DNA from 3 places in the Pseudomonas sp. WS 5071 genome. Region 3 is predicted to be linked to each of the others. Evidence: riboswitches for the same ligand, from Rfam matches in the RefSeq annotation. Region 3 holds a riboswitch; each other region holds the start of a gene.
What was found. A riboswitch is a leader RNA that binds a small molecule or an ion and turns the genes downstream of it on or off. The one in region 3 is predicted to bind cobalamin.
Positions count from the first base shown of each region.

Region 1 (6,554 bases), on a different contig from region 3:
GCTTTTTGACAGATTGACCAGGTCACGACGCCCGATATACGCCAGGAAGCCGCTCAGACCTAATACGAAAAGCAAGTACAGGCCGATGACCAGAAACGTTGTGCGGCTCACGGCATCATTGCGGTCGACACGCAGCTGTTGCTCCATGGCAATGAATTCGTCGAATTCCTTGCGCACCTGATCGGTCAGACGCTTGCCGCGCCCAGACTGCACTGCGCCCCGGTAATCACCATTACTGCGGCGCAGGTCTATCATCGCTTGAGCGTACTGACTCCAGTCATTTTGCAGCGCTTCAAGACGTTTGAGGCGGTCCACCTGCTGCGGGTTGTCGCTGACCAGCTCCTGCAAACCCCGCAGTTGTGCAAGGACTTGGGGCCTGGCGACTTCATACGGGTCCAGAAAATGCTCGTCGCCAGTAATCAGGTAGCCGCGCATGCCGGTTTCAAGGTCAACGGTGAGCTTGATCGCCTCGTTCGCGTTATTGATAACGCGATCGGTGTGCTGCAACCACTGTATGACCGATAGCAGATAGCTGATCATCACCACAAACAAGACGGCGCTGAGCACGCCGACACCCAAGGGCAAACCGACGTTGCGACTCAGGAGTTTGCGAAAGCTTTGCTCATCAACCGATGCAGGTGCATTCATTTTTCTGGCCCGTGAACAGTGTAAAAAACCGTAAGTTTGCCGGATTACCGAGCAAACAATCTATTTTCTTCCTCAAATAAGTACATATTCGTACAAAGAGCTGCACTGAAAAGCTACATACAGCTATCCTTGCACACCTTGTACGAAGGAGTTTTTCGTACAACGACGGGAACTTGTGCGCGGTTGCAGCTTACTGATAGTGCAAGCCGATGCTTTTTGGCCTTCACCCGCATTCACATTTTTTCGGGATACCCACTATGTCTGCAACACCCTCCACCATCCTCGTTGTTGAAGACGATGCCATTGTTCGCATGCTGATTGTGGATGTGCTGGAAGAACTCGAATTCAATGTACTGGAAGCTGATGGCAGTGAATGTGCACTGACCTATATAGGCGATGCGAAGCAAGTCATTGATCTGCTGATGACCGATGTCGGACTTCCGGGGATGGATGGCCGAGAACTGGCTAAACAGGCGCAGACATTACGCCCCTCATTGCCAATTCTGTTCGCCAGCGGCTATGCCGAGAGCATAGATACCGTGGGCAACACCTCGGTGATCGCCAAGCCCTTTTCGATCGATCAGTTGCGCGACAAGGTCAAGAGCCTTCTTGCCTGAGACGTGAATTGACGCGTCCACCGCTGTCATGCTCTCCTACACATCTTGTATCAGGTGCCCTTCACAGGGTGAAACGGGAAACCGGTGCGTCAGGCGTTCATCGCCTTGATCAGTCCGGTGCTGCCCCCGCAACGGTAAACAAGCGGAACATCGAAGCCACTGTGCTCATGCATGGGAAGGTGATGTTCGCAGGTTCAGATGACTTGAACCCCTTGTGAGCCCGGAGACCGGCCTGCTCATATCGAATAACAAACCCGCGGTGGGCGGGCGCTGTTAAAGCCTGCGAGCACCGTTCGCGGGGTTTTCTTGCGCTTTTTCGCCCGCTGCTCACCAGAGGGAAGCGCCATGTCAGTCAGCACCAGCCGTACACAATCCGCAGCCACCACCGCCACTCACAGCCAGCGTATCGTAGCGGCTGTCGGCGCAACCGTGCTTGGGGCGTTTCTCGTTTACTTCGCGGGCTTTTCCCATATTGACGCGGTGCACAATGCCGCACACGACACGCGTCACAGCGCTGCCTTCCCGTGCCATTGAGAGGCGAGCCCATGATGAAGCGCATCATTCAAACCGCCGGTTTTACCGGTTTGCTGGCTGCCCTGTTATTGACGCTGTTGCAAAGCTTTTGGGTGGCGCCACTGATCCTTGAAGCAGAAACCTTCGAGACGCCTGCTGCGGGTCACACGCATGAACACGCTGACTCCGCCCTGCCCGGCCACACCCATGCCGCTGAAGCCTGGGAACCCGAGGATGGCTGGCAGCGCCTGGTGTCGACCACCGGTGCCAATTTGGTGGTCGCCGTGGGATTCGCGTTGATGCTCGCAGGCCTCTACACACTGCGAACGCCGACCCGTACCTCTCAAGGGGTGCTGTGGGGGCTGGCTGGATATGCCACATTTTGTCTCGCCCCAACACTGGGACTGCCGCCGGAACTACCCGGCACGGCTGCGGCTGATTTGCTGCAACGCCAGATCTGGTGGGTCAGTACCGCCGCGTCGACAGCCGTTGCGATTGCACTCGTGGTATTTGGCAGGCACTGCGCGCTAAAAGTGCTAGGGGTGGTGATTCTGGTCATGCCTCATGTCATGGGCGCGCCACAGCCGCTGGTCCACGCCAGCCTGGCACCGCAAGCACTTGAAACGCAGTTCAAGGTGGCTTCGCAATTGACCAACGCTGCCTTTTGGCTGGCACTGGGGGTTATCAGCGCGTGGTGGTTCCGGCGCAAGACTGATGGCCAGTACGCTGCATGACGCCGCCGCCCACCCCGCAAACCCTCGTGGCCGGGCTGGGCTGTCGGCGCGGCTGCAGTGCTGAAGAACTGTTGACGCTCATGAATGAGTCTCTGAACCATGCCGGGATCGCGCTCAGTGCAATACGGGCCTTGGCCAGTATTGATTCAAAACGGGACGAGCCCGGCCTGATCCAGTTGGCGCAGCAGTTGAAACTGCCCTTCGAGGTATTCAGTGCACAGCAGCTTGCCGTGTTTGCCCCCCGGCTCAGTCACCAGTCACCGGTTTCGTACGCCCACACGGGCTGTTTCGGGGTGGCTGAAAGTGCTGCACTGGCCCTCTGCGAGCGAGTGACCGGTCAACGCGCGACGCTGCGGGTCACTCGCCAAACCTCTGATAACGCGACGTTTGCGTTAGCGACCGGGCTGTAATCAGGCGATACTCCACCGCCTCACTATGAGCGTTGTTCAAGCGGCGCTCTGTTTTGTATCGTTCAAGAGACTGCCATGACTGTTTATTTCATCGGGGCCGGCCCCGGCGATCCAGAGCTGATCACGGTCAAAGGCCAGCGCCTGATCCGCAGCTGTCCGGTGATCATTTATGCCGGTTCACTGGTGCCCGCCGCAGTGCTGGAAGGCCATCAGGCCGAACGGGTGATTAATAGCGCCCAGTTGCATCTGGAACAAATCATCGCGCACATCACCGCTGCCGACGCTCAAGGCCAGGACGTGGCCCGCGTGCATTCAGGCGACCCCAGCCTGTATGGCGCAATCGGCGAGCAAATCCGCTGCCTGCGGGCGCTGGGCATTGCGTTTGAAATCATCCCAGGGGTCACGGCGACCGCCGCCTGCGCCGCTCTGCTGGAAGCCGAACTGACGTTGCCAGACATCTCGCAGACGGTGATTCTGACCCGATACGCGGAAAAAACCGTGATGCCTGCAGGCGAAGAGCTGGCGAGTCTGGCCAGCCATAAAGCAACCATGGCCATTCACCTGGGGGTTAAAAACCTGGACAGCATCGTGGCCGAGCTGACCCCGCATTACGGCAGTGACTGCCCGATTGCGGTGATCCACCGTGCCAGTTGGCCTGATCAAGATGCAGTCACCGGCACCCTCGCTGACATTGTGCAGCGGGTTCAAGCCAAAGGGTTCAGGCGCACGGCATTGATTCTGGTCGGTCGTGTGCTGGCCAACGACAGCTTCAGCGAGTCTTCGCTTTACCGGGCTGGGCACGCGCACGTGTATCGCCCCTGACAGTCGCCCGCGTAAAACACAGGCATAAAAAAACGGTGCTCACGGGGCACCGTTTTTTATGCTGCTCGCAGCGAACACCTTGCGACTGTTAACTCAGTAGTAGGCGTTTTCTTTCTGCGAGTGATCGGTCACGTCACGCACACCCTTGAGCTCGGGAATACGCTCCAGCAACGTGCGTTCGATACCTTCGCGCAGCGTCACGTCGGCCTGGCCGCATCCCTGACAACCGCCGCCGAACTTGAGGACCGCAATACCGTCTTCAACCACTTCAATCAGGCTGACCTGACCGCCGTGACTGGCCAGGCCGGGATTGATCTCGGTTTGCAGGTAGTAATTGATGCGCTCGTTGATCGGGCTGTCAGCGTTGACCATGGGCACTTTGGCGTTGGGCGCCTTGATGGTCAGTTGGCCGCCCATGCGATCGGTCGCGTAGTCCACCACGGCGTCTTCAAGAAACGGCTCGCTGACCGAATCGATCCAGGCGGTGAAGCTTTTCAGGCCCAGGGCGGTATCTTCAGGTTTGACTTCGTCTGGCTTGCAATACGCAATGCAGGTTTCAGCGTATTGCGTACCCGGTTGGGTGATGAAGACGCGGATGCCGATACCCGTGGTGTTCTGCTTGGACAGCAGATCAGCCAGGTAATCGTGGGCGGCGTCGGTAATCGTTATGGCGCTCATGGAATCTCCTCGCAGACATGGGGCGCAGTTTACGCCAATCGGCGCGCCTGACAAAGTCCTAGTATTTTTGTCAGGAAAGCCACACCCCATGTGGGTGAAACAAATGACCCTTACAGGTTCTCGTAGCGGTTCATGTCCAGCACGCCGGCCTCTACCGGATCGGTTTCGTTGATGTATTCGCCGATGTCATGAAAGTACGCCCAAAATTGCGGATGACTGCGGCGAATCCCCCAGCGCTGGACGATGGCATCAAACGAGGCTTGATCCTGGCTTTTCTCCATCGCAACGACAAACGCCTCAACCTCACCGGCCGGGATGTTGAACATGAAGTTCGGATAACTGCTAAGCACACCCGGGTAGATCGTCAGCGTGTCCAGCCCAGGCTGCAGGCGATATTCCTCACCCAGCATAAACGCCACATTGGTGTGCGCGCGATTGCGCAACAGGCTGTACATCTCACGCGTGCCATCAGCACTTTCGATGCGCAGCATACTGGCTTCGGGCAGTCGATTGATAACGGGCAACCCGGCTGCGGGGCGCGACGTCAGGCGGCTGAGCGATTGCTCCGCATACTGGAAGGCCTGAGCAATGTTGGGCCGCGAACAGTAGGCTCCCGAACAACGGTTAATCGGGTCAGGCCGTGCGTTGAGGGTTCCGGTGCGCTCAATCAGCTTGAGGGCAAAATCGCGTTTCGGGTCTGCCGGGTCGAGCTTCATGCCCGTCGCAGTGCCGGTGTCGATCTTCCGATAATCCATCCACATCTTGAGCTTGCCACTGTTCTGATACCAGTCGCCCAAAATGGCCGCACGCGAATCAGCTGGCATCAGACGCAGGAAGTTAACCTCGGCGCCGTTACGGATCAGGTCAAAGTACAGGCGCGTCTGCGCCTGGTGCGAGACGTTACCGAACACATCAAAGTTGACCGCCAGTTGATAGTAGGTGCGTTCCAGTAGCGGGTAGTCGAAAAGCCACAAGGTCTGCGGGACTTCACCGATCAACCCTTTGCTGACACTGGCACTGTCGAAGTGACGGAAGATGGTCAGCAGCGCGTTGTCATTTCCTGCCCACAAGGTCGACCAGCTTGGCGGCGGCATTTCAGCGTATGCACTTTGGCGCAACTCTTCATACTCATTACGTTTGTCGCGGTAGTTGTGCCACAGCGAGATGATGCTGCCCACGTCGTCGATCTGACCTGGCATCGCCAGCAACGGCGTGGCTTTGCCGCGGTAAACGGCGTCAGTCACGTAGCGATCACGGGCAGGTTCCTGGAACACGGCCCAGAAGTTGTCGCGAATCACGTCCGTGGCAATCTGGCCGCGGCAGACAGGCCCGCGAATAAAGGTGCGCACAAAGTATTCGGCGTTATCCAGCATGAACTGGTAACGGGCGACGGCAGGGATGGCTTCAAAGGTCTCGAACGGGTTGGCACGCCCTCGTGGCCCATACCCCGGTAGCTTGGCCGCATGCCAGTCACCGCTGTAAAACAGTTGTTTGACCCGCTCCAGCTTGCGCTGCCCCATAGGATAGGTGATGTGTGTTTTGTGAACGATCACCCCCTGGACCGGCATGATCCGGTAATAAAAGGTGGTGCCCGGGTCGTCGTTGGGGCGCCGCGTAGCGATCAGGTCAATCGGCTGCCCGCTGGGCGTACGCGAACGCACCCACTGGAAGTAATGCCCCGGCACGCCGTTGTCGAAATAGGCATGGGCCAGGAACAAATGCTCATACAACCAGCGAGCGACCAGGGCTTCGGTGGAGCCCGGGCGATTGAGCAACTCTTCCCATTCGGCGATCTGAGTGGCTTCAATTGCCGTCGGCTGAATGGCATGTTGATCGACCGGCGCGCCCTGCGCTAACCAGGTCTGCACCGTTATGTATTGCTGATCGGTCAGGCCAGTGACGGCTAACGGCATGCCTTCCTTGGGATGTTTTTGCGCGTAATTGTTGAACTCGCCGGGTGCCGGGCAACTGTTTTCACGGTTGAGCCCCAGCACGATCTCTTCAGGCAGTTTGGCGTTTGGCGTCAACGGAGCGCTGTGGCCCAGTTCCAGCATGCGCGCCATGAGTGCCGCTTGTGCGCCCTGGGCGTCCAGCACGGAGTAAAAACCTTTATTGCGCCACTCTTGCGGGCC
Region 1 is NZ_JAAQWY010000013.1:62,773-69,326, forward strand. Features, by position in the region: gene HBN61_RS10250 (response regulator) at 1-648, opposite strand, end outside; gene HBN61_RS10255 (response regulator) at 906-1,265, shown strand; cobalamin riboswitch at 1,301-1,515, shown strand; gene HBN61_RS10260 (CbtB domain-containing protein) at 1,611-1,799, shown strand; gene HBN61_RS10265 (CbtA family protein) at 1,811-2,512, shown strand; gene HBN61_RS10270 (cobalamin biosynthesis protein) at 2,509-2,922, shown strand; gene cobM (precorrin-4 C(11)-methyltransferase) at 2,998-3,744, shown strand; gene nfuA (Fe-S biogenesis protein NfuA) at 3,838-4,422, opposite strand; gene HBN61_RS10285 (fatty acid cis/trans isomerase) at 4,533-6,554, opposite strand, start outside.
Region 1: linked by a shared signal. The riboswitch ahead of HBN61_RS10260 (CbtB domain-containing protein) and the one ahead of cobO (cob(I)yrinic acid a,c-diamide adenosyltransferase) in region 3 are both predicted to bind cobalamin.

Region 2 (6,554 bases), on a different contig from region 3:
GAGGGTAAAGCGTTGAATGATGTTCATGAAAATCCCTTGTTTTTGTTCTTGGAAGGCCTGCGCATCATGCACAAGACTCAGCGTGGCGCCCACAGGTCAGGCAGGCCGGGATCGCTGGCGGCAATCAGGCGCTTGAGTAGCACCTTGAGCGCCTGTGCATCGCCGGGGCCAAGCTTGGACGACAGGTCTTCTTCGACCGCCTTGGCCAGTGCCAATTGCTGCACCGAGGTCTCGCGGCCTGTGGCGGTCAGCACATAACGCGGTGCCTGATGACTGCCCTCGACGGCCACCAGATTTTGTTTCTCCAGAAAGCGCATGCTGGCGGCCGTCACGACGTGGCCTGTATAGCTGACGAAGGTGTTGATTTCGGACAGGCTGAGGTTGTCACGGATGCACAGCACCGAGAGGATGAAAAACGCGTGTTCGTCCAGTTGCTGATTGCTCAGCAAACGGTGCAAGGCGTCCAGCAATTGGTAGTGCGCACGCCCGAGCAAGTACCCGAGCAAGTCCTCGGTGTAGCTGCACTCGGGTGGCGGCGGGGTGGTGGCCAGACGCAGTTCACTGCGGGGTTTGCGCGTGGCCAGGGCATATTGCCCGCTCTGGAACGCAAGCGGGGCGCGGTCGCTGTGATCGAAAGCGAGCACTTCCCCGACAAAAATCACGTGGTCGCCGCCTTCGTACTGGAACGCGGTACGGCACTGAAAACGTGCCGTGCAGTCCTGTAACAACGGGGCCTCACTGATGCCGTTGTCGAGCTGGATTTCTGCGAACTTGTTCTCGCCCTGCATGGCAAAACGACCTGACAGCGGCTCCTGCTCAGTGGAGAGCACGTGCACGTTCCAGTGTTTGCCGCTGGTAAAGACCGGCAGGCTGCGCGCGGTCTTGGCCAGGCTCCACAACACCAGAGGCGGGTTGAGTGAGACCGAGTTGAAGCTGTTGGCGGTGATGCCGATGGGCGAGCCGTCTTCCGCCTGTGTGGTGATGATCGTCACCCCGGTGGTGAACGTGCCCAGCGCCGTGCGGAACGCCTGCGGGTCGAAGCTGCTTTGCATTGCCATGACGAACCTCATGGATTGAATTTTCGTGCGTGCAGTATTCGCCGCCAGGCCACGCACTACATCGTCTCAACGGACTAACGTAGTCGGCCGATTATCGTCCGATCGGACGAGGCTTTTGGCACCGCGATTGGCTAGTTTCCACGTCACTAACCCGCCGGTTTTTTTCACAGGACTTGCCCATGACCTCCATCTTCGCCACTCCCGAGCAACTGTCGCAGGTGTTAACGGCCCAAAAGGAGGCGTTTATCGCCCACGGTCACGTCAGCGCTGAACAGCGTCGGGAGCGTCTGCAACGAGTGATCGACCTGGTGGTGCGCTATCAGCAACCCTTGGTGGATGCTATGGACGCGGACTTTGGCGGCAGGCCCCAAGGGTTTTCGCTGATGAACGACGTGATCGGTTCGCTGGCCTCACTCAAGTACGCCCGCGACCACCTTGAGCACTGGATGGAAGACGAACCCCGTGAGGTCTTTGCACCCTACGGCCAGTTGGGCGCCAAGGCGTGGGTGATGCACCAGCCCAAGGGCAGCGTCGGCATTATCGGCACCTGGAATGCGCCACTGTTTACGTTGCTCAGCCCGTTGGCGTGTGTGCTGGCGGCGGGTAATCGGGCCATTCTAAAACCCTCCGAGGTGGTGCCGCGCACCGCCGCGGTGGTGGCCCGAGCGTTTGCCGAGCTGTTCGACCCCCTTGAAGTGGCGGTGGTTAACGGTGATGCCGAGCTGGCGCAGGTCTTCACCTCGCAGCCGTTCGATCATTTGGTGTTCACCGGCAGCACGGCGGTAGCGCGTTCCGTGATGCGCAATGCGGCCCTTAACCTGGTGCCGTTGACGCTGGAATTGGGTGGCAAATCGCCCGTCATCATCTCGCACACAGCCGACCTGGCCAAAGCGGCGTTTAGCATTGCAGCTGCCAAGGGCAATAACGGCGGGCAGATCTGTATTAACCCGGATGTGGTGTACGTACCGCAGGGGTTGCTGGATGACTTTCTGGGCGCGCTGCGCACCGCTTATGGCGAATTGTTCCCGCGCATCGACGACAACCCGGACGTGGTGGCGGTGATTAACGCCCGGCACTTGCAGCGCGTCGAAGGCTACGTGCAGGACGCCCGAGACCGCGGCGCACGCGTCGAGAGCTTTCCGCAACCGTTGCCGGTGGATGAGCAGCAGCGGCGTCGGCCTTTGCAGGTGGTGGTGAACCCGCCTCGCGACAGCCAGATTTTGCACGAAGAAATCTTTGGTCCGGCGCTGGTGGTGCTGCCATACGCGCAGCTGGACGAGGCGCTGGCAGACATTCACAGCCGCGAGCGTCCCTTGGCGCTGTATTACTTTGGCCAGAGTGAAGAAGAGCAACGGTACGTGTTGCAACACACCTGGTCCGGTGGCGTGACGATCAATGACGTGATGATGCACGCCGCGCTGCACGATGCACCCTTCGGCGGCATTGGCGCGTCCGGCATGGGCCATTATCACGGCCGTGAAGGTTTCCTCGAATTCAGTCACATGCGCACGGTGTTCAAGGCGCCTGCCAACGACCCGCGTCGTGAGTGGGGGCTGTTGCCGCCCTATGGCGAACACTTTTTACCGACGATGCAATCGATGGTCACGGCCGATTGATTACACCGCGTGCGGCCCCCAACACAACCACCCAGCTGGAGAATGACTGTGCCAAAGCCCCCTGTGTCCATGGATGAACTGCAACCCCCGGCTGGCTGGCCACGCCGCCATGTGCTCAAGGCCGGAGCCGTGGCAGTGGGTGCCGGGCTGTTGGGCCGTTTTGCCCAGGCGGCTGACAGCAATGCGCTGTCGCAAACCGATTACCTGAAGCTGGATGCCTGGGGCATGGCTGATGCCGTGCGCAAGGGCGAGGTCAGCCCGCAGGCGTTGCTGGCAGCGGCGATGGCGCGCTGTGATGCGGTCAACCCCAACGTAAACGCGGTCAACCTGCGTCACGATGAATACGCCACAACCTTGCTCAAGACCCGTCAGGGCAATGGTACGTCCACTTCCGGAAGCCTGGCTGGCGTGCCGATTCTGGTTAAAGACCTCAATACTTATCTGCAGGGTACGCCCACCACCAATGGCTGCCGCTTGTTCAAGGATGCTGACGCGGCACCTTATACCAGTACCTTGATTGCCCGTTATCAAGCGGCCGGCGCCGTACCGTTTGGCAAAACCACGTGCCCGGAATTCGGCCTGACCACGACCACCGAGTCGTTGTTGTGGGGGCAAACCCGCAATCCGTGGAACCTGGCCATGAGTGCGGGCGGCTCTTCCGGCGGGGCCGCGGCGGCGGTGGCGGCCGGGATTGTGCCCGTCGCGCATGCCACCGATGGCGGCGGTTCGATTCGGATTCCGGCCTCGTATTGCGGATTGGTGGGGCTCAAGCCTGGGCGTTATCGCACGCCCAGCGGGCCGGGCAAGTTCGAAGGCTGGTTTGGCGCCAGTGTCGGCAACGTGGTGTCGCGCAACGTGCGGGACATGGCGTTGTTTCTGGACGCAGGGCAGGGCCATGAAGCCGGTAGCCCGTATTGGACGAAACCCCTGGCCCGGCCTTACGTCGAGGAGTTGCAGGCCGCGCCGGGGCGCTTGCGAATCGGTATGGTAACCGATTCGCTGACCGGTGCGCCACTTGACCCTGACGTCGCCCGGGTACTGGATGAAACCGCTCAGCGCTTGTCGGCATTGGGCCACCACGTAGAGCCTGTGCGTTTGCACGTTGATCCACGGCAACTGTTTGGGGCTCATGGCGCAGTGATCGGTGACGCACTGCTGAGCCTGGTCCACGACCGCGAGCAGGCGCTGGGGCGCAGTGCGACACCTGAAGATCTAGAGCGCATTACGCACGTGGTGTTGGGCAACGCGCAAAAAGTGACCGGCGAAGCGTTGTACCGCGCCCGCCAGTCGTTCGAGTCTATAGGTGGCCACATGGAGGAGCAGTTCCGGCAGCGCGACGTGATCCTGTCGCCGGTCACTGCTAACGTCACACCGGAGCTGGGGTTGCTGAGCCTCGATCAGCCCTGGGACAGTTATGCCCACAACGCCATGGGCAGTGCCGGGTTTACCGTGCTGGCCAATGTCAGCGGGCAGCCAGCCATCTCGCTGCCGGTGGGCATGAGTGGCACTGGCATGCCCATTGGCATGATGCTGACCGCCCCGATGGGCGGGGAGGATGTGCTGCTGCGCCTGAGTGCGCAGCTGGAACAGGCGCACCCGTGGGCCAAATTGCCCACCCTTTGATGCACCGGCCCGCGTCTTGACATTGACCTGTTACAACGCACTGCGTAGCCTTGCGCGTTCGAGGTTCTTCGCGTCGCGAAGCTAAGAAGGGAACGCGGTAAGCCGCGGCTGCCCCCGCAACTGTAAACGGTCAATTGCCTTGCAGTGCCACTGCTCCCTGGAGCGGGAAGGCGCAAGGAAAGGCGCAGCCACCGGCTGCTGCCAGCCGTCAGCCAGGAGACCTGCCTCGTGAGCGTTTTTTACTTCAACCGGGCGGGGTGATCCGGTGGCGAATACGGCCGTGCAGTGCGTGCGGCCGTCGTCCCGTATGCCCGCCGCTTTGCCAAAGGGCATCCGATGAAAACACTGGCCAAAACACCCGTCACCATCGTCACCGGCTTCCTCGGCTCGGGCAAAACCACCTTGCTGCGTCACATGCTGGACAACGCGCAGGGCCGTCGCATTGCCGTTATCGTTAACGAGTTCGGCGAGTTGGGCATTGATGGCGAAATCCTCAAACAGTGCTCCATCGGGTGTACCGAAGAAGAAGCCAACGGCCGCGTGTATGAACTGGCCAACGGCTGCCTGTGCTGCACCGTTCAGGAAGAATTCTTCCCGGTGATGCGCGAGCTGGTGGCGCGTCGCGGCGACATCGACCACATCTTGATCGAAACCTCCGGCCTGGCGCTACCAAAGCCGCTGGTCCAAGCGTTTCAATGGCCCGAAATCCGCAGCGCCTGCACAGTCGATGCGGTAATTACCGTGGTCGACAGCCCGGCCGTGGCAGCGGGTACCTTTGCTGCCTTCCCGGATCAGGTGGATGCCCAGCGCAAACTCGACCCGAACCTGGACCACGAGTCGCCGCTGCATGAGCTGTTTGCCGACCAATTGGCCAGCGCCGACTTGGTCATCCTCAACAAAGCCGACCTGATCAGCCCTGAAGACCTGGCCAAGGTGCGTCTGGAAGTCGCTGAAGAACTGCCGCCTGCAGTGAAAGTGATCGAAGCCAGCAGTGGCCGTTTGCCGCTCGACGTGCTGCTGGGGCTGGGTAACAGCTCGGAAGCGCACATCGACAGTCGCCACAGCCATCACGATCATCACCATGAAGGCGATGACCACGACGACCACGATCACGACGCATTCGACTCCATTTCCATTGAACTGCCCCAAGCCGAAGAGCGCGTGTTGCTGGATGCCCTGACGCAGTTGGTGATCCGGCACGGCATCCTGCGGGTCAAGGGTTTTGCCGCGATCCCGGGCAAGCCGATGCGCTTGTTGATTCAGGGCGTGGGCACCCGCTTTGACAAGCACTTCGACCGCGCCTGGGCGGCGGATGAGAACCGCGTCACCAAGCTGGTACTGATTGGCCAGGACCTGGACGCCGCGCTGCTGGAATCCACCCTGCGCACAGCACTGAGCGCATAAGCCATGCATTTGCTCAGGACCCAGCCCGGTGGCTTTGTATCGGACGACAACATTGCTGACTTGGGGCAAACCCCCGCCGAGCTGGTAATCCTGTGCAGCGGCGACTCAAGCCTGGCATTGCTGGCCGAAGCGGCGCAGCAATTGCCTGAAGATTACCCGAGCCTGCGCTTGGCCAACCCGATGCAGGTTCAGAATCACGCCTCGGTCGACCTGTATGTCGATCAGGTGCTGCAACACGCCAAGGTCATCCTGCTGTCGTTGCATGGCGGGATTGGCTATTGGCGCTATGGCATCGAACAGTTGATGCAGTTGGCCGAGCGCGGCGTGACCTTGATCCTGGTGCCCGGCGACGACCGACCGGACCCTGAGCTCAGCGCGCTGAGCACAGTGCCCGCCGAACAGGCTGAACGCCTTTGGCATTTTTTGCGTCAGGGCGGGCGGCATAACGCACTGCAACTCTACAACTGCCTCGCTAGCCAATGGCTGGGGCGCGCTTACCCGTGGGGCGAGCCGCAGGCCCTGCCGCGTACTGCGATTTATCACCCGGTGCACCCCAACCCGCAGCTCAGCGACTGGCAGGCAGATTGGCAGCCCGGCTTGCCCGTGGCCGCCTTGCTGTTTTATCGCTCGCATTTGCAAGCGGCCAACACCGGCTTTGTGGATGTGTTTTGCCAACGCCTGCAAGCAGCGGGGATCAATCCGTTACCCCTTGCCGTGGCCAGCCTCAAGGAACCGGGGTGCCTGGCGGTGGTGCAAGACCTGCTGGATGAGGTCGACGCCGCCGTCATTCTCAACACCACCGGTTTCGCTCAGTCCAGTCCGGAGGCTCCGCACCTGCGGCCGTTCCGGCGCG
Region 2 is NZ_JAAQWY010000041.1:18,634-25,187, forward strand. Features, by position in the region: gene HBN61_RS20570 (glucose 1-dehydrogenase) at 1-27, opposite strand, end outside; gene HBN61_RS20575 (flavin reductase family protein) at 78-1,058, opposite strand; gene HBN61_RS20580 (coniferyl aldehyde dehydrogenase) at 1,238-2,674, shown strand; gene HBN61_RS20585 (amidase) at 2,744-4,297, shown strand; cobalamin riboswitch at 4,342-4,540, shown strand; gene cobW (cobalamin biosynthesis protein CobW) at 4,634-5,701, shown strand; gene cobN (cobaltochelatase subunit CobN) at 5,705-6,554, shown strand, end outside.
Region 2: linked by a shared signal. The riboswitch ahead of cobW (cobalamin biosynthesis protein CobW) and the one ahead of cobO (cob(I)yrinic acid a,c-diamide adenosyltransferase) in region 3 are both predicted to bind cobalamin.

Region 3 (6,554 bases):
TGGTGATGCGGATAAACCGCCACGGCTGCATCAAACCCACGCTGGGGGCTTGGTGCGCCGCTTCGAGCAAGCGGGCCAGCAGTTCGGGGGCGACCGTTCCCCCACTGAAATGGCGCATATCGCGGCGCTCGGCGATGGCGCGATACACCGCTGCGCGCTCTTGGGAACTGAATGCGTTGTCGCTCATGGCACCTTCACAGCACAGGGCGCGAACAGCGCAGCCACGGCCTTGGGATTGGAGGGAAAGTAAAAGTGCACATAAGACGCCGTCATACGGCCTTCGCGATACACCGCTTCGGCGCCACGCCCCCCGTTAGGGCTTAGGCCGCGGGCAATGGGTTGCAGCTCGGTGCTGGTCAGCGAGTGGTGATAGGTATGACCGCGCAGCAGGCCTTCGGGCATGTCAACAGCTTGCAACGCCAGTGCCGCGAGACGCTTTTGCATGGTTGCCTCCCCCGTCAGCACGCCCACCAATTCAGCACGTTGGCCGTCGACATCCGTCAAGGCATCGAGCAGGTAGAGCATGCCGCCACACTCCGCCAGTAACGGCTTGCCTGCAGCGTGGTGAGCACGAATCGCGTCGAGCATCGCGTGGTTACGCGACAGCTCAAGGTGATGCAACTCCGGGTAGCCTCCCGGCAAATACAGGCTGTGCGCCGCAGGAAGCTGCGTGTCGCGGATCGGCGAAAAGAACAGCAGCTCAGCGCCCATGTCGCGCAGTAAAGCCAAGCTCGCGCCGTATGTAAAAGCGAACGCTTCATCCCGCGCCACGGCAATCCGGACGCCCGCCAACAATGGCTCGACCTTTACCGGCTCGGGCGCCGCGAACTCAACAGCGGGTGGCAGCGCTACCTCGCAGGTGCTGGCGAGGGCGTCGGCGGCCGCATCCAGGCGTGCGTCCAGGTCATTCAACTCGCTGGCCTGCACCAGCCCCAAGTGACGACTGGGCAATTCGATGCCGGTTTCCCGGGACAGCGCGCCATACCAGCGCAACCCTTCGGTCAAACTGCCTTCGAGCAACTGCGCATGACGCACCGTGCCCACCCGATTGGCCAATACACCGGCAAAGGGCAGGTCCGGCTGATACCGCGCCAGCCCCAACGCCAGGGCGCCGAAGGTTTGAGCCATTGCGGTGCCATCAATCACGCCCAGTACCGGCACCCCGAAGTGACGCGCCAGGTCAGCGCTGGACGGCGTGCCATCAAACAGCCCCATCACCCCTTCAATCAGGATCAGGTCTGCCTCACCCGCGGCGTCCCACAGCAGACGTCGACTTTCCTGCGCGCCCACCATCCACAAATCGACCTGATACACCGGCGCACCGCTGGCACGCTCCAGAATCATCGGGTCGAGGAAATCCGGGCCACATTTAAACACCCGCACCTTGCGCCCCTGATTGCGGTGCAATCGGGCCAAAGCGGCGGTAACGGTGGTCTTGCCCTGACCGGAAGCCGGCGCGGCGATCAACACCGCCGGGCAATGACGCGACTCTCTCATGCTTGAACACTCACAGTTCGATGCCTTTCTGGGCTTTGATGCCGGCCTGGAAAGCGTGTTTAACCACATTCATTTCCGTCACGGTGTCGGCCAGATCAATCATTTCAGGTTTTGCACAGCGTCCGGTGACCAGTACGTGCTGCATCGGCGGACGGGCTTGCAGGTCAGTCAGCACCTGTTCCAGATCGAGATAGCCGTGTTTGAGCGCAATGTTCAACTCATCCAGCACGACCAGCCCGATGGACGGATCACGCAGCATTTCACGGGACACTTCCCACGCAGCCTCGGCAGCGGCGATGTCGCGCTGACGGTCCTGCGTCTCCCAGGTAAAGCCCTCGCCCATCACGTGATAGCGCACTTGCTCCGGGAAGCGACGGAAGAAGAGTTCTTCGCCGGTGCTGTTGCGTCCCTTGATGAACTGCACCACGCCACACTGCATGCCGTGGCCCATGGCGCGGGCCAGCATGCCGAAGGCCGAGCTGCTCTTGCCTTTACCGTTGCCGGTCAACACCAGCAGCAGACCACACTCATTGGGTGCGCTGGCAATGCGCTCGTCCATGACGGCTTTTTTGCGCAGCATGCGCGCCTGATGACGTTCGTCGCGTTCGGGGGATTCATTCATGGCAGCTCTCCGTTGGGGCTGAAAAAAGCAAACGGGAGGCGGGGGAGATTTAACAAAAGCGACACACCGTCGCCCGCCGCGAGGTGCTGGATGGGTCAGGCCGGTCTCCGGGCTCATGAGCGGGCCGCCTGTACACAAGCAGCCCTGACCGCGCGCCTTCCCGTGAACAGACACAGTGGCACTTAGCGTGGTGTTGACTCATTTACCGTTGCGGGGGCAGCGCCGGAATCGTGGCCCCGGCGCACTGCACCTGAACCCTCACCGGCTTCCCTGTTTCACCCTGCCAGCCCATGGCTGCAGAGCACCTGAAACAAGCGGCGAAGGTTAGAGGGTTGGGGGGGGAGCGTCAATTAAAGGTAGTGCACATACCCACAGCAAAATGGCATTACCCTGAACCTTTGCCTCGCCAAGCTTCTCTATCACTTACACCCCTACTCATGGAGATTCACATGCTCAAGCGCCAGCACGCTGTTGTCATCGTACTTGCAGCAGGATTAGCCGCCTGTGGTGAGAGTTCGACTTTGCAAGTGGCGGATGGCACTGGCCCGTCGCCCAAGCTGCCTGAACCTAACAAGACGCTGATCCCGACGGTCAATATCGCCCCCGCCGTGGGTTGGTCGCAGGGAGCCAAGCCGATTGCTGCCGAAGGCCTGCAGGTCAGCGCCTTTGCCGAGGACCTTGATCACCCGCGCTGGCTGTATGTGCTGCCCAACGGCGATGTGCTGGTGGCGGAAACCAATGCCCCGCCCAAACCGGACGACAGTAAAGGGATTCGCGGCTGGGTGATGGAAAAGGTCATGGGTAAAGCTGGCGCGGGCGTGCCCAGTGCGAACCGGATCACACTGTTACGCGATGCCAATCACGATGGCATCGCCGAAACCCGCAGCGTGTTTTTGCAGAACCTGAACTCGCCATTTGGCATGGCCCTGGTCGGCAACGATCTGTACGTGGCCGACTCCGACAAACTGCTGCGCTTCCCGTACCAAGCCGGTGAAGACAGCATCAGCGCTCAGCCGACCAAAGTGGTCGACCTGCCAGGCGGCCCGCTGAACCACCACTGGACCAAAAACGTGATTGCCAGCCCCGATGGCAAGAAGCTCTACGTGACCGTTGGCTCTAACAGCAACGTGGGCGAGAACGGCACGGACAAGGAAGAAGGCCGCGCGGCGATCTGGGAAGTGGACCCCGCCACCGGCAGCCACCGCATTTTCGCGTCCGGCTTGCGCAACCCCAATGGCATGGGCTGGGAACCGTCGACCGGTAAACTCTGGACGGCAGTCAATGAGCGCGACGAGATTGGCAGCGACCTGGTGCCGGACTACATCACGTCTGTCAAAGACGGTGGCTTTTATGGCTGGCCCTACAGCTATTACGGTCAACACGTCGATGCCAGGGTGAATCCGCAAAACCCTGAGCAAGTAGCAAAAGCCCTAGCGCCTGACTATGCACTCGGCCCGCACACCGCTTCATTAGGGTTGAGCTTTGCCGACGGCAGCAAGTTGCCGAACTTCACCGAAGGGGCTTTTGTCGGCCAGCACGGCTCATGGAATCGCAAACCCCATAGCGGTTACAAAGTCATTTTCGTACCGTTTGCCGATGGCAAACCGACCGGGATGCCGATGGATGTATTGACCGGGTTCCTCACCGCCGATGAAAAAGCGATGGGCCGTCCGGTGGGCGTAGTGATCGACAAGCAAGGAGATCTGTTGGTGGCAGATGATGTCGGCAACAAGATCTGGCGGGTGTCCGCGAAGTAAGGTACTGCTGCCCGGAATAGAAAAAGAGGCTGTGTGATCACAGCCTCTCTCTGTATAACAGGCCCGCTTAAGGGTTGCGGGCCAGGTGCTGCTCGGTTGGCAGTACACGCTTGGCATTCAGGTAGGCTTTTTGCCAGTAGGCTTTGGACAGGCTGTCGAGCTTGACGGTACCGCCGGTGGCTGGCGCGTGTACGAAGCGCCCTTCTCCCACGTAAATTCCCGCATGACTGACTTGCGTCCCGCCACTGGTAGCGAAAAACAGCAAGTCACCGGTTTGCAGCTTGTCTTTACCCACATTCGGCGCACTCATCACGATCATCTCGCGGGTCGAGCGCGGCAACGAAATCCCGGCAGCGTCGTTGTAGACGTACTTGATAAGGCCACTGCAATCAAAGCCCGAGTCAGGGGTGTTGCCGCCCCAACGATAAGGCGTGCCCACCAGACCCAGCGCACGGAACAACACATCGGCGGCGATGGGCGAGAAATCTTCAGAGGGATTGGCAAATACCACCGGCTTTTTGGCCACTGGGGCGGGCGGTGGGTTGCTGGCGCAAGCACTGAGCAGGGCTGCTAGAGTCAAAACTGAGAAGCGGGCCATGATTGACATAAACAGAACGTTCCTGATTCTGGATACGGCAACTCGGCCGCGAAACCTGAAACCGCGACAGGCAATACCTTCGCGGCTCAGGAATTTAACAATGCGACTGAATTCTAGCCCTTAGAGGCCAAACTTCAAGTGAAGCTTTAACTTTACTTGCGGGCGATTACGCTCGTTGGCGCCATGGCCAGTGCACGCTTGGCTTCAATGAAGGTTTTACTCCAGTAGGTATCGCCCAACTTGTCGATACGCACACCACCGCTGCGGCGGCTGCTGGAGTGGATGAACTGGTCATCACCCAGGTAAATCCCCGCGTGACTGACACGACCGCGGCCGTTGGTGCTGAAGAACAGCAGGTCACCCGGCTTGAGTTTGTTGCGAGCAACCAGCGGCGCATCAACGTTGATCATCTCGCGCGTTGAACGCGGCAATTGCATGCCAGCCTCTTCGCGGAACAGATAACCGATAAAGCCGCTGCAGTCGAAGCCTGCTTCCGAGGTGCCGCCAAAACGGTAACGGGTACCGATCAGGGACATGCCACGCTCAAGAATGCTGTCAGCCAACGCTGGCAACTCGTAAGGCTTGCTGTTCTCGGAGAATTGCGCCAGTTCTTTTTCGGTCGCCAGTTCTTCCTGATAAAGAGCGGAATCCTGGGACACTGATGACTTATGAGCCTGCTGGTCGACCACTTGCTGAGACACTGGCGAGTGCGCAGCGCAACCAAATAACAGGGTAACGAGTGCGAGGGGCACGAGGGGTGCGAAGCGATTTAGCATGGGCACGACCGTGGCTTGTGGGAAAAGTAGCCGCGACTATGCCAACTATGATCCTCATTTGCAAATTCAATCGATCTAAATGTGACTCGCCAGTTTTGTCATGACATCTAAGGTTTTACACCCCTGACGATAAATTCTGCGTTTGCCACCCTTCTGGCACGCGGGTTTTCTGACGCCTGTCATTTGTCGAAACGGCTTGAAACGGCGTGTTTACCAGCCCAGGGTTTCTTTCAGGAAAGGGATGGTCAATTTGCGCTGGGCTTGCAAAGAGGCCTGATCGAGCTGCTCCAGCAGGTCAAACAGCGCACTCATGCTGCGGGTGCCACGGGTGAGGATAAAGTGCCCGACTTCGTCGGTCAGGTGCAGGCCACGACGCGAAGCTCGCAACTGCAAAGCACGCAGCTTGTCCTCGTCGGACAGCGGTCGCATCTGGAAGATCAGGGCCAGGGTGAGGCGGGATTTGAGGTCAGCCAGTTTGATCGGCAGCTCTCGCGGTGACGCCGAAGCCGCAATCAACAGCCGTCGCCCGCTGTCGCGCAGACGGTTGAACAGGTGGAACAGTGCTTCTTCCCAGTCCGCGCGACCGGCGACTGCCTGAAGGTCATCCAGACACACCAGCTCATACTGTTCGAGGTTATCGAGGATTTCGATGCCGCGATCCATCAATTCGCCCAACGGCAGGTACACAGCAGGTTCGCCCATCTGTTCAAAACGCAGGCAGGCTGCCTGCAACAGGTGCGTACGTCCTACGCCGTGCTTGCCCCACAGATAAATCAGACTTTCTGTCCAGCCGGCGTCGGCTTCGCATAGACGCTCGACATAGCCGAGTGCAGCGGCATTGGCGCCTGGATAGTAGTTTATGAAGGTAGCGTCATCACGCAGACGCACACCTAGGGGCAGCTGAATCGGTTTCATGCTGACTGAACAGTTCAAACGAACCGTTAGTGGCCTCTGTGTAAAGTTTGCAAAGTTTATACCCGTTGTAGCCGGGCGCACAATGTAACAGACCACGAGCAAAATCAAAGGTTTGCGTTAAGGCCTTGGATTATTTGAGTTTTTTCCAATTCCAACGGGCCATGCGGTGCAACAAAAAAGGCAGGCCCGTCACACGACCGGCCTGCCTTTTTCTCACGTGACGAGACCTATAACTCCGGGTCTTCCTCGCCTTTGTACACCTGCGACTCCTTGTACATGTCCTGCACATGACGGACCAGCACCATGATCACGGCGGCGACCGGCAAAGCCAGCAACACCCCGGTAAACCCAAACAGTTCACCCCCAGCCAAAATCGCAAAAATCACGGC
Region 3 is NZ_JAAQWY010000032.1:36,512-43,065, forward strand. Features, by position in the region: gene bluB (5,6-dimethylbenzimidazole synthase) at 1-187, opposite strand, end outside; gene HBN61_RS18405 (cobyrinic acid a,c-diamide synthase CobB) at 184-1,497, opposite strand; gene cobO (cob(I)yrinic acid a,c-diamide adenosyltransferase) at 1,508-2,119, opposite strand; cobalamin riboswitch at 2,201-2,443, opposite strand; gene HBN61_RS18415 (PQQ-dependent sugar dehydrogenase) at 2,569-3,876, shown strand; gene HBN61_RS18420 (C40 family peptidase) at 3,944-4,483, opposite strand; gene HBN61_RS18425 (C40 family peptidase) at 4,627-5,250, opposite strand; gene hda (DnaA regulatory inactivator Hda) at 5,461-6,165, opposite strand; gene HBN61_RS18435 (AI-2E family transporter) at 6,393-6,554, opposite strand, start outside.